DNA from 3 places in the Bacillus sp. 1A genome. Region 1 is predicted to be linked to each of the others. Evidence: a T-box and tRNA genes for the amino acid it is inferred to sense, from the RefSeq annotation. Region 1 holds a T-box; the other regions hold tRNA genes.
What was found. The T-box of region 1 lies ahead of alaS (alanine--tRNA ligase). A T-box ahead of a tRNA ligase gene usually reads a tRNA of that ligase, here a tRNA-Ala.

Region 1 (3,240 bases):
TCAGCTAAAATTGCTTCCCCATCATGAAGTGTTTCATGGAAACGCTCTTCTTCGTTTTTCACAACTTTTGCTATGAAATCTTTCTTTTCAAGTACTTCTGGGTAGAAGTCTTTCATTACTTCTCCAACAACCGGCACTAATTCAAACATGAATGGACGGTTGATGTTTAATTTCTTCGAATAACGAACCGCGCGGCGTAATAAACGACGTAATACATAACCACGGCCTTCGTTAGATGGAAGAGCACCATCACCTACAGCAAATGTTACTGTACGGATATGGTCAGCAATTACTTTAAACGCCATATCTTTTTCTAAGTCACCATTACGATACTTCTCACCAGAAATTGATTCTGTTGCGCCAATCATCGGCATGAATAAGTCTGTATCAAAGTTTGTAGGTACATCTTGAACGATAGATGTCATACGCTCTAGACCCATCCCTGTATCGATGTTTTTCTTAGGAAGCGGTGTATATGAACCGTCTGGATTATGGTTAAATTGAGAGAATACAAGGTTCCATACTTCTAAGTAACGCTCGTTTTCTCCGCCTGGATATAATTCTGGGTCACTAAAGTCATTACCATAAGCTTCTCCGCGGTCATAGAAAATCTCTGTATTCGGTCCGCTTGGGCCTTCACCGATATCCCAGAAGTTTTCTTCTAAACGGATGATGCGCTCTTTTGGAACACCCATTTTTTCATTCCAAATTGTGAATGCTTCTTCATCTTCTGGATGGATTGTAACTGATAGTAATTCTTTATCGAATCCGATCCATTTGTCGCTCGTTAAGAATTCCCAAGCCCAAGTAATTGCTTCTTCTTTAAAGTAATCACCGATTGAGAAGTTTCCTAACATTTCAAAGAATGTATGGTGACGAGCTGTTTTCCCTACGTTTTCAATATCGTTTGTACGAATTGATTTTTGGGCATTTGTAATACGTGGATTTTGCGGGATTACACGTCCATCAAAATATTTTTTTAATGTCGCTACACCACTGTTAATCCATAACAGAGATGGATCTTCATGCGGAACTAGTGATGCACTAGGCTCTACTGCATGTCCTTTTTCTTGGAAAAAGTCTAAAAACATTTGACGAATTTGTGCGCCTGTTAGTTGTTTCATTGTATTTTCCTCCTTAAATATAAAAAACTCCCGCCCCTATAAAAGGGACGAGAGTTAACTCGCGATACCACCCTAATTATGAATTGATTATTATAACAATCAATTCATCACCTCATGGTGCCGTAACGTGGCAAGACGGCAGTGATTAGCTGCTCTCAGGATTAGCTTTCTGTTACCCTTCATTTAAAGCTTCTTTCAGCCATATGGAAGCTTCTCTCTATAAATGGACTGTAACGTACTTTTTCCGTCATTGATTTAATGTATTATATGACTAAATATAATAGAATTCTCTTAAGTTTGTCAATGTAGATAATCATTTATATTGCATTAACCATAGTTATTCTACTATTCATTCTTAACAGCCTTTCAATATATTATGCATTTATTAATAAATTGTACTACCTCTATATTTTTTTCAGAATATTATTTTTTTGTTATAATTAAATTATTAATAATAAAGAAGCGAGCAAAATGACAACTTTATTGAACAAGGCTAAAAACATATTAACGACTGACGAAACGATATTATTTTACACTGCATGTTCATTAGATATATTTATTTATCGTTCCGTTGCAAGACCAGGACTGTTAATTTTAACGAACAAACGGCTCTTCTTTTATGGACCAGATGTAAGTAAGAACCCAATATTTGAAGAGTACTCTTTTGCAAACATTTCTAATCTAAAAGAGCAAAAGCGGCTTTTCAGCAATCAAATTATATTTATGTACGATAATGAATGGAAAAAAATAAAGCATATTCAAACAAATGATGTAAGCTCTCTCGTTCAACAAATACACGAGCAACTCTCTAAATAATGAAAGCCCTCTACTTTTATAAGTAGAGGGCTTTCATATTACACATCTTCTTTTTTCCAAAGAGGTCTTACATGAACAATCACTGTACGAATAACCGCTAAAATTGGAACTGATATTAGTAATCCTACAATCCCAGCTATCTCTCCTCCAACTAGTAATGCAAGCATAATAATAACAGGATGCATACGAAGTGACTTACCAACGATGTAAGGTGATAAAATGTTACTTTCCAAAAATTGCAAAATGGCAATCGTAATTCCCGCCTTAATGAGTAAACTCGTTGATACCGTCGCCGCAATCATCAATGTCGGAATCGCCCCTAAAATAGGACCGAAGTACGGGATTATATCCGTTACCCCAATAATAATGCCGAGTAATAATGGATATTTCATACCGATAAACCAAAAGGAAAGAACAGATACTCCCCCTAATACTAAGCAAACAAATAACTGTCCTCGAATATAACTTCCGAGTGACTTATCAATTTCTTTCGCCAGCATTTGCCCTGTACTACGCCACTTACTTGGGACTAGTTTCCAAAAGATGTGATAAAATTCACCGTAATCTTTTAATATGTAAAATACAATGAACGGTATTAAAAAAATAATAAGCAACGAATCCAGTACGCCACGAGCCGTACTCATCACTTTATTTAAAAGTGATTGTATCTTCGTTTCTACACCATCAAAAATTTGTTTCACCTTTTCATGAATAAATGATGGGAAATTTGCTGTTTGTTCTGTGACGCCATCCATCCAAGAATCATACATTTTTGTAAACTGCGGAAATTGTTCATTAATCTCTTGTAACTGTTTAATAACAACTGGCGTTCCTTTATAAATCCCATAACCAATTCCGCCAAAGAAAAGGATGTAAATAAGCAAAATAGCAAGTGTACGTGGCATCCCTTCTTTATGAATTTTTTCAATTAAAGGATGCAATAAATACGCAATAAAGCATGCAATAAGAAACGGTGTAATTGCCACTTTAAATGCAAAAATAATCGGTGCCCATAGCGGCTTAATTTTTAAAAAGACAAGTAAACAAAGAAACACAAGTAACAATAACCCTAAACGATATATCCAAATGATTTTAAGATTCTTCACACGAAAAACCTCCTCCACCTTTATTTTGAAAATAAACAGGGTAGGTTATGTGCAAAAGTTTTAAAATCTTTTCGTGCAGACCATACTGTTTTGTAAAGACATACATATACATAACATAACAAGGACAACCACCCCTGAGAATGCAGCATGAAACAATATAATCAGGAGGGCTAATAATGGTTTTATTTATGCTC
Region 2 (3,240 bases), 520 kb from region 1:
CACATATATTTTTTTATGATTGTTTAAGTAATTAATTAAAATACTAATTTAATGTTGTTTAACTTCTTTACATTCATATTGTAGCACGTATTATTGTGAATTACTTCACAAATTATGACCTATTTGTGAACTTTTTCACATAGAGTGTAAAGTTGATGGAATAGGTGTGGAATCCATTTCAATGGAGGCGTTTTCTTTAGATTGTGAAAGGGATTTTCTTACGTTTTTGTCGGTAAGTGAAATTATATCGGCGATTATTTTCATATATCAACGATTTTTAGAATATATCTACCGTAACTCAAAATATATCAACGATTCGACAAGGAATATCGACTTACCGACAAAACTCGACAATAATGACAACATAAAAAAAGCTGTCTCCAGTAGATCACCCCTATTGAGAGACAGCTTCTTCTATATATTATTTATTTTCCACAGTAGCTCCCGGATGTATTTTCATCGGTTTCTCCAAGTGTAGGAGGCTACAGCCATACAGCTGGGGTAAAAGTTCAACTTGAGTATCATTTGTTAGATAGATAGTTCCTTCATATTCATACAGGTCCAAATAAACAACATGATTGTATTTACGGCTCTCTATGTACCCCACTGCAACAGCGAATACTTCATATTTCTTCTATTGCATAAAAAAGCAGACTATCAAAAGTCCACTTTTACACAACAAAAAAGAGATAGCAGATTATGCTATCTCTTTTAGTATGACCCGTACGGGATTCGAACCCGTGTTACCGCCGTGAAAGGGCGGTGTCTTAACCACTTGACCAACGGGCCAATTCTGGCAGAGAAGAAGGGATTCGAACCCTCGCACCGCGTTCGCGATCTACTCCCTTAGCAGGGGAGCCCCTTGAGCCACTTGGGTACTTCTCTATAATATGGCTCCGCAGGTAGGACTCGAACCTACGACCGATCGGTTAACAGCCGATAGCTCTACCACTGAGCTACTGCGGAATAATTATGGTGGGCCTAAATGGACTCGAACCATCGACCTCACGCTTATCAGGCGTGCGCTCTAACCAGCTGAGCTATAGGCCCATAATTGAAAAGCGGGTGAAGAGAATCGAACTCTCGACCAGAGCTTGGAAGGCTCTTGTTTTACCACTAAACTACACCCGCATTAAATTGTAAATGGTGAGCCATGAAGGATTCGAACCTTCGACCCTCTGATTAAAAGTCAGATGCTCTACCAACTGAGCTAATGGCTCATTTTGAAAGTGGTGCCGACTAGAGGACTTGAACCCCCAACCTACTGATTACAAGTCAGTTGCTCTACCAGTTGAGCTAAGTCGGCTTGCGACTTCAAAATGGTGGCTCGGGACGGAATCGAACCGCCGACACGAGGATTTTCAGTCCTCTGCTCTACCGACTGAGCTACCGAGCCTTTATGTAAAAAAATGGCGGTCCCGACCGGGGTCGAACCGGCGATCTCCTGCGTGACAGGCAGGCATGTTAACCACTACACCACGGGACCATTTGGTTGCGGGGACAGGATTTGAACCTGCGACCTTCGGGTTATGAGCCCGACGAGCTACCGTGCTGCTCCACCCCGCGATGATAAAATATTAATTTAGAAAAAATGGAGGAGGTAGAGGGATTCGAACCCCCGCGCGACTCTCGCCGCCTGTCGGTTTTCAAGACCGATCCCTTCAGCCGAACTTGGGTATACCTCCGAGATATAAAGCTTTAGTGGTGGACCTTGTAGGACTCGAACCTACGACCGGACGGTTATGAGCCGTCTGCTCTAACCAGCTGAGCTAAAGGTCCTTTATGGTAGCGGCGGAGGGGATCGAACCCCCGACCTCACGGGTATGAACCGTACGCTCTAGCCAGCTGAGCTACACCGCCATAAAAGATATTAAAATAAGTGGAGCCTAGCGGGATCGAACCGCTGACCTCCTGCGTGCAAGGCAGGCGCTCTCCCAGCTGAGCTAAGGCCCCATGTTTTTGGAAAATCGGGAAGACAGGATTTGAACCTGCGACCCCCTGGTCCCAAACCAGGTGCTCTACCAAGCTGAGCCACTTCCCGTTAATAAAAGCGCGCCCGAGAGGAGTCGAACCCCTAACCTCTTGATCCGTAGTCAAACGCTCTATCCAATTGAGCTACGGGCGCATATGGTGCCGAGGGCGGGGGTCGAACCCGCACGGTGGTCACCCACCGCAGGATTTTAAGTCCTGTGCGTCTGCCTGTTCCGCCACCCCGGCATGTCATATTGAAAATTGGAGCGGAAGACGGGATTCGAACCCGCGACCCCAACCTTGGCAAGGTTGTATTCTACCACTGAACTACTTCCGCAAGACATGTATGAGTTATTTTATTAAAAGTGCGGGTGAAGGGAGTCGAACCCCCACGCCAAAGGCGCTAGATCCTAAGTCTAGTGCGTCTGCCAATTCCGCCACACCCGCATATTAATTATTCAAAGAAAAAATGGGGCGACTGATGGGAATCGAACCCACGAATGCCGGAGCCACAATCCGGTGCGTTAACCACTTCGCCACAACCGCCATGATTTTCTGGTGCCGACTAGAGGACTTGAACCCCCAACCTACTGATTACAAGTCAGTTGCTCTACCAATTGAGCTAAGTCGGCTAAATGGTGGAGGATGACGGGATCGAACCGCCGACCCCCTGCTTGTAAGGCAGGTGCTCTCCCAGCTGAGCTAATCCTCCATTTGCCTGGCAACGTCCTACTCTCACAGGGACAAGGTCCCAACTACCATCGGCGCTAGAGAGCTTAACTTCCGTGTTCGGTATGGGAACGGGTGTGACCTCTCTGCCATTATTACCAGACTGTATTCATTTAAGACAAGAATCATTGTAACTTATTTGACTTTTAAAGTCAACAAGTTTTTTATATTCTTTCAAAACTAGATAACATTGCTTCATATTATATGGTTAAGTCCTCGATCTATTAGTATTCGTCAGCTCCACATGTCACCATGCTTCCACCTCGAACCTATCAACCTGATCATCTTTCAGGGATCTTACTAGCTTACGCTATGGGAAATCTCATCTTGAGGGGGGCTTCATGCTTAGATGCTTTCAGCACTTATCCCTTCCGCACATAGCTACCCAGCTATGCCCTTGGCAGAACAACTGGTACACCAGCGGTGCGTCCATCCCGGTCCTCTCGTACTAAGGACAGCTCCTCTCAAATTTCCTACGCCCACGACGGATAGGGACCGAACTGTCTCACGACGTTCTGAACCCAGCTCGCGTACCGCTTT
Region 3 (3,240 bases), 3.6 Mb from region 1:
TTGATAGGTTCGAGGTGGAAGCATGGTGACATGTGGAGCTGACGAATACTAATAGATCGAGGACTTAACCATATAATATGAAGCAATGTTATCTAGTTTTGAAAGAATATAAAAAACTTGTTGACTTTAAAAGTTAAATAAGTTAAAATGATTCTTGTCTTAAATGAATATAGTCTGGTAATGATGGCAGAGAGGTCACACCCGTTCCCATACCGAACACGGAAGTTAAGCTCTCTAGCGCCGATGGTAGTTGGGACCTTGTCCCTGTGAGAGTAGGACGTTGCCAGGCAAAATGGAGGATTAGCTCAGCTGGGAGAGCACCTGCCTTACAAGCAGGGGGTCGGCGGTTCGATCCCGTCATCCTCCACCATATATGTCGGAGGGGTAGCGAAGTGGCTAAACGCGGCGGACTGTAAATCCGCTCCTTCGGGTTCGGCAGTTCGAATCTGCCCCCCTCCACCATTCTTAATTAATGGGCTATAGCCAAGCGGTAAGGCAACGGACTTTGACTCCGTCATGCGCTGGTTCGAATCCAGCTAGCCCAGCCATTAAGAGCCATTAGCTCAGTTGGTAGAGCATCTGACTTTTAATCAGAGGGTCGAAGGTTCGAATCCTTCATGGCTCACCATTTTAACAAAATATGCGGGTGTGGCGGAATTGGCAGACGCACTAGACTTAGGATCTAGCGCCTTTGGCGTGGGGGTTCGACTCCCTTCACCCGCACTTTTAATAAAATAACTCAAACATGTCTTGCGGAAGTAGTTCAGTGGTAGAATACAACCTTGCCAAGGTTGGGGTCGCGGGTTCGAATCCCGTCTTCCGCTCCAATTTTCAATATGACATGCCGGGGTGGCGGAACAGGCAGACGCACAGGACTTAAAATCCTGCGGTGGGTGACCACCGTGCGGGTTCGACCCCCGCCCTCGGCACCATATGCGCCCGTAGCTCAATTGGATAGAGCGTTTGACTACGGATCAAGAGGTTAGGGGTTCGACTCCTCTCGGGCGCGCTTTTATTAACGGGAAGTGGCTCAGCTTGGTAGAGCACCTGGTTTGGGACCAGGGGGTCGCAGGTTCAAATCCTGTCTTCCCGATATTCCCAAAAACATGGGGCCTTAGCTCAGCTGGGAGAGCGCCTGCCTTGCACGCAGGAGGTCAGCGGTTCGATCCCGCTAGGCTCCACTTTATTTATTATATGTCTCGGAGGTATACCCAAGTTCGGCTGAAGGGATCGGTCTTGAAAACCGACAGGCGGTGAGAATCGCGCGGGGGTTCGAATCCCTCTACCTCCTCCATTTTCTTTTTAAATGGTTTAGATACATATAATAATAAAATTTTTATTTTTTCCTTCATGGAGGTATACCCAAGTTCGGCTGAAGGGATCGGTCTTGAAAACCGACAGGCGGCGAGAGTCGCGCGGGGGTTCGAATCCCTCTACCTCCTCCATTTTTTAAAAAACATTATATTGTCGTGGGGTGGAGCAGCACGGTAGCTCGTCGGGCTCATAACCCGAAGGTCGCAGGTTCAAATCCTGTCCCCGCAACCAAATGGTCCCGTGGTGTAGTGGTTAACATGCCTGCCTGTCACGCAGGAGATCGCCGGTTCGACCCCGGTCGGGACCGCCATTTATGTTGGCTCGGTAGCTCAGTCGGTAGAGCAGAGGACTGAAAATCCTCGTGTCGGCGGTTCGATTCCGTCCCGAGCCACCATTTTTTTATGCCGACTTAGCTCAATTGGTAGAGCAACTGACTTGTAATCAGTAGGTTGGGGGTTCAAGTCCTCTAGTCGGCATCCTTTAGGGGCATAGTTTAAAGGTAGAACTGAGGTCTCCAAAACCTCCAGTGTGGGTTCGATTCCTACTGCCCCTGTAAAAGTGTATGGGCCTATAGCTCAGCTGGTTAGAGCGCACGCCTGATAAGCGTGAGGTCGATGGTTCGAGTCCATTTAGGCCCACCATATATTATTCCGCAGTAGCTCAGTGGTAGAGCTATCGGCTGTTAACCGATCGGTCGTAGGTTCGAGTCCTACCTGCGGAGCCATGGCCCGTTGGTCAAGTGGTTAAGACACCGCCCTTTCACGGCGGTAACACGGGTTCGAATCCCGTACGGGTCATAAAAAAAAGAGTCAGCAATATGCTGACTCTTTTTTATTTTGTGGAATCCTCCTTTATCAACTGATTTTCCTGAAATAAATAAAGGGATTTAGGAAAAGCTATGGTATGTATAAAAAGGAGGAGACAAAAATGACACGAGTGAGAGACTTTATGAGTACTGATGTTGTACATTGTACACCGCTAGACAATGTATATGAGGCTGCTGTAAAGATGAAAGAAGAATCGATTGGATTGATTCCAGTTGTTGAAAATGAGCAAGTTGTTGGGCTTGTTACGGACCGAGATTTAGTTGTTCGTGGGATTGCTGAGAAACATCCTGGATCTAATAAAATTACAAATGTAATGACAACAAACATTGTTTCAGTTTCTCCAGATGAACCTATTGAAAAGGCTACAGAGTTAATGGCACAGTATCAAATTAGACGATTGCCAGTAGTTGAGAGTGGTCAACTCGTTGGGATGTTAGCACTAGGAGATTTAGCTATAAAAGAATCGGCAGATGATCAAGCGGGATTTGCTTTAAGTGAAATATCAGAGCATACGGAATGAAGTGAGACTTTAATTAGTGGAATAAGTTACGTATAAACATCAGATACATTATTCTAGTATATAGGGTTAAGCTAATATGTTAGCATGATGTATCTGAGCCATTATATAATAAGTATACAGTTAGTAATTTCAACAGTTTATTTAAATTTGTCATTCTTAATTTTAAATAAGAGAAAAAATGATATACTGATAGATATAAGTATTATGATAGATTTCGAATATAACAATATTCATTGTTAATGATGTAATAATGGATTAATATTTCCTATGTAGACAAAAGGGAAGGGGAATTATATGAGGGCTGTACAGCGCGATCCAAATTGGAATTTGGTTACAGATACATATATAGAACCAAATAATTTCGCTGAATTATTTTCTTTACTTGTACCTTGTCATCCGAAAGGTGAAGGGAAAGAAAGAACTATATTAGTGTGGAAAGAAAAAGAATTTTATAAAGAAGAAAATTTAGCGGCATTTATCGTATATGGAATGGATAAAGCAAAAAATTTACCACAGTTTCATAAAGATGAAATTCCAACTTTATTACGTATTCTTCGTTTATGCCAAGAGATTGGCTGG

Region 2: it encodes a tRNA-Ala, which carries the amino acid that the T-box ahead of alaS (alanine--tRNA ligase) is inferred to sense. The anticodon was not compared.
Region 3: it encodes a tRNA-Ala, which carries the amino acid that the T-box ahead of alaS (alanine--tRNA ligase) is inferred to sense. The anticodon was not compared.

What each region holds. Positions count from the first base shown of each region.
Region 1 is NZ_JBQYLZ010000001.1:2,196,295-2,199,534, reverse strand. It holds gene alaS (alanine--tRNA ligase) at 1-1,124, opposite strand, end outside; T-box leader at 1,165-1,384, opposite strand; gene ACUN0F_RS11055 (PH domain-containing protein) at 1,596-1,940, shown strand; gene ACUN0F_RS11050 (AI-2E family transporter) at 1,979-3,046, opposite strand; gene ACUN0F_RS11045 (hypothetical protein) at 3,223-3,240, shown strand, end outside.
Region 2 is NZ_JBQYLZ010000001.1:1,680,299-1,683,538, reverse strand. It holds partial or broken gene ACUN0F_RS08505 (IS4 family transposase) at 442-606, shown strand; tRNA gene ACUN0F_RS08500 (tRNA-Glu) at 718-789, opposite strand; tRNA gene ACUN0F_RS08495 (tRNA-Ser) at 795-885, opposite strand; tRNA gene ACUN0F_RS08490 (tRNA-Asn) at 892-966, opposite strand; tRNA gene ACUN0F_RS08485 (tRNA-Ile) at 974-1,050, opposite strand; tRNA gene ACUN0F_RS08480 (tRNA-Gly) at 1,061-1,131, opposite strand; tRNA gene ACUN0F_RS08475 (tRNA-Lys) at 1,145-1,220, opposite strand; tRNA gene ACUN0F_RS08470 (tRNA-Thr) at 1,231-1,306, opposite strand; tRNA gene ACUN0F_RS08465 (tRNA-Phe) at 1,321-1,396, opposite strand; tRNA gene ACUN0F_RS08460 (tRNA-Asp) at 1,411-1,486, opposite strand; tRNA gene ACUN0F_RS08455 (tRNA-Met) at 1,490-1,566, opposite strand; tRNA gene ACUN0F_RS08450 (tRNA-Ser) at 1,593-1,685, opposite strand; tRNA gene ACUN0F_RS08445 (tRNA-Ile) at 1,703-1,779, opposite strand; tRNA gene ACUN0F_RS08440 (tRNA-Met) at 1,784-1,860, opposite strand; tRNA gene ACUN0F_RS08435 (tRNA-Ala) at 1,881-1,953, opposite strand; tRNA gene ACUN0F_RS08430 (tRNA-Pro) at 1,968-2,041, opposite strand; tRNA gene ACUN0F_RS08425 (tRNA-Arg) at 2,052-2,125, opposite strand; tRNA gene ACUN0F_RS08420 (tRNA-Leu) at 2,129-2,217, opposite strand; tRNA gene ACUN0F_RS08415 (tRNA-Gly) at 2,234-2,308, opposite strand; tRNA gene ACUN0F_RS08410 (tRNA-Leu) at 2,338-2,418, opposite strand; tRNA gene ACUN0F_RS08405 (tRNA-His) at 2,442-2,517, opposite strand; tRNA gene ACUN0F_RS08400 (tRNA-Thr) at 2,528-2,603, opposite strand; tRNA gene ACUN0F_RS08395 (tRNA-Val) at 2,608-2,683, opposite strand; rRNA gene rrf (5S ribosomal RNA) at 2,688-2,803, opposite strand; rRNA gene ACUN0F_RS08385 (23S ribosomal RNA) at 2,905-3,240, opposite strand, start outside.
Region 3 is NZ_JBQYLZ010000001.1:5,831,167-5,834,406, reverse strand. It holds rRNA gene ACUN0F_RS30000 (23S ribosomal RNA) at 1-72, shown strand, start outside; rRNA gene rrf (5S ribosomal RNA) at 174-289, shown strand; tRNA gene ACUN0F_RS29990 (tRNA-Val) at 295-370, shown strand; tRNA gene ACUN0F_RS29985 (tRNA-Tyr) at 379-462, shown strand; tRNA gene ACUN0F_RS29980 (tRNA-Gln) at 474-548, shown strand; tRNA gene ACUN0F_RS29975 (tRNA-Lys) at 553-628, shown strand; tRNA gene ACUN0F_RS29970 (tRNA-Leu) at 643-723, shown strand; tRNA gene ACUN0F_RS29965 (tRNA-Gly) at 753-827, shown strand; tRNA gene ACUN0F_RS29960 (tRNA-Leu) at 844-932, shown strand; tRNA gene ACUN0F_RS29955 (tRNA-Arg) at 936-1,009, shown strand; tRNA gene ACUN0F_RS29950 (tRNA-Pro) at 1,020-1,093, shown strand; tRNA gene ACUN0F_RS29945 (tRNA-Ala) at 1,109-1,181, shown strand; tRNA gene ACUN0F_RS29940 (tRNA-Ser) at 1,202-1,294, shown strand; tRNA gene ACUN0F_RS29935 (tRNA-Ser) at 1,353-1,445, shown strand; tRNA gene ACUN0F_RS29930 (tRNA-Met) at 1,469-1,545, shown strand; tRNA gene ACUN0F_RS29925 (tRNA-Asp) at 1,549-1,624, shown strand; tRNA gene ACUN0F_RS29920 (tRNA-Phe) at 1,633-1,708, shown strand; tRNA gene ACUN0F_RS29915 (tRNA-Thr) at 1,718-1,790, shown strand; tRNA gene ACUN0F_RS29910 (tRNA-Trp) at 1,797-1,867, shown strand; tRNA gene ACUN0F_RS29905 (tRNA-Ile) at 1,879-1,955, shown strand; tRNA gene ACUN0F_RS29900 (tRNA-Asn) at 1,964-2,038, shown strand; tRNA gene ACUN0F_RS29895 (tRNA-Glu) at 2,040-2,111, shown strand; gene ACUN0F_RS29890 (CBS domain-containing protein) at 2,242-2,661, shown strand; gene ACUN0F_RS29885 (DUF3965 domain-containing protein) at 2,956-3,240, shown strand, end outside.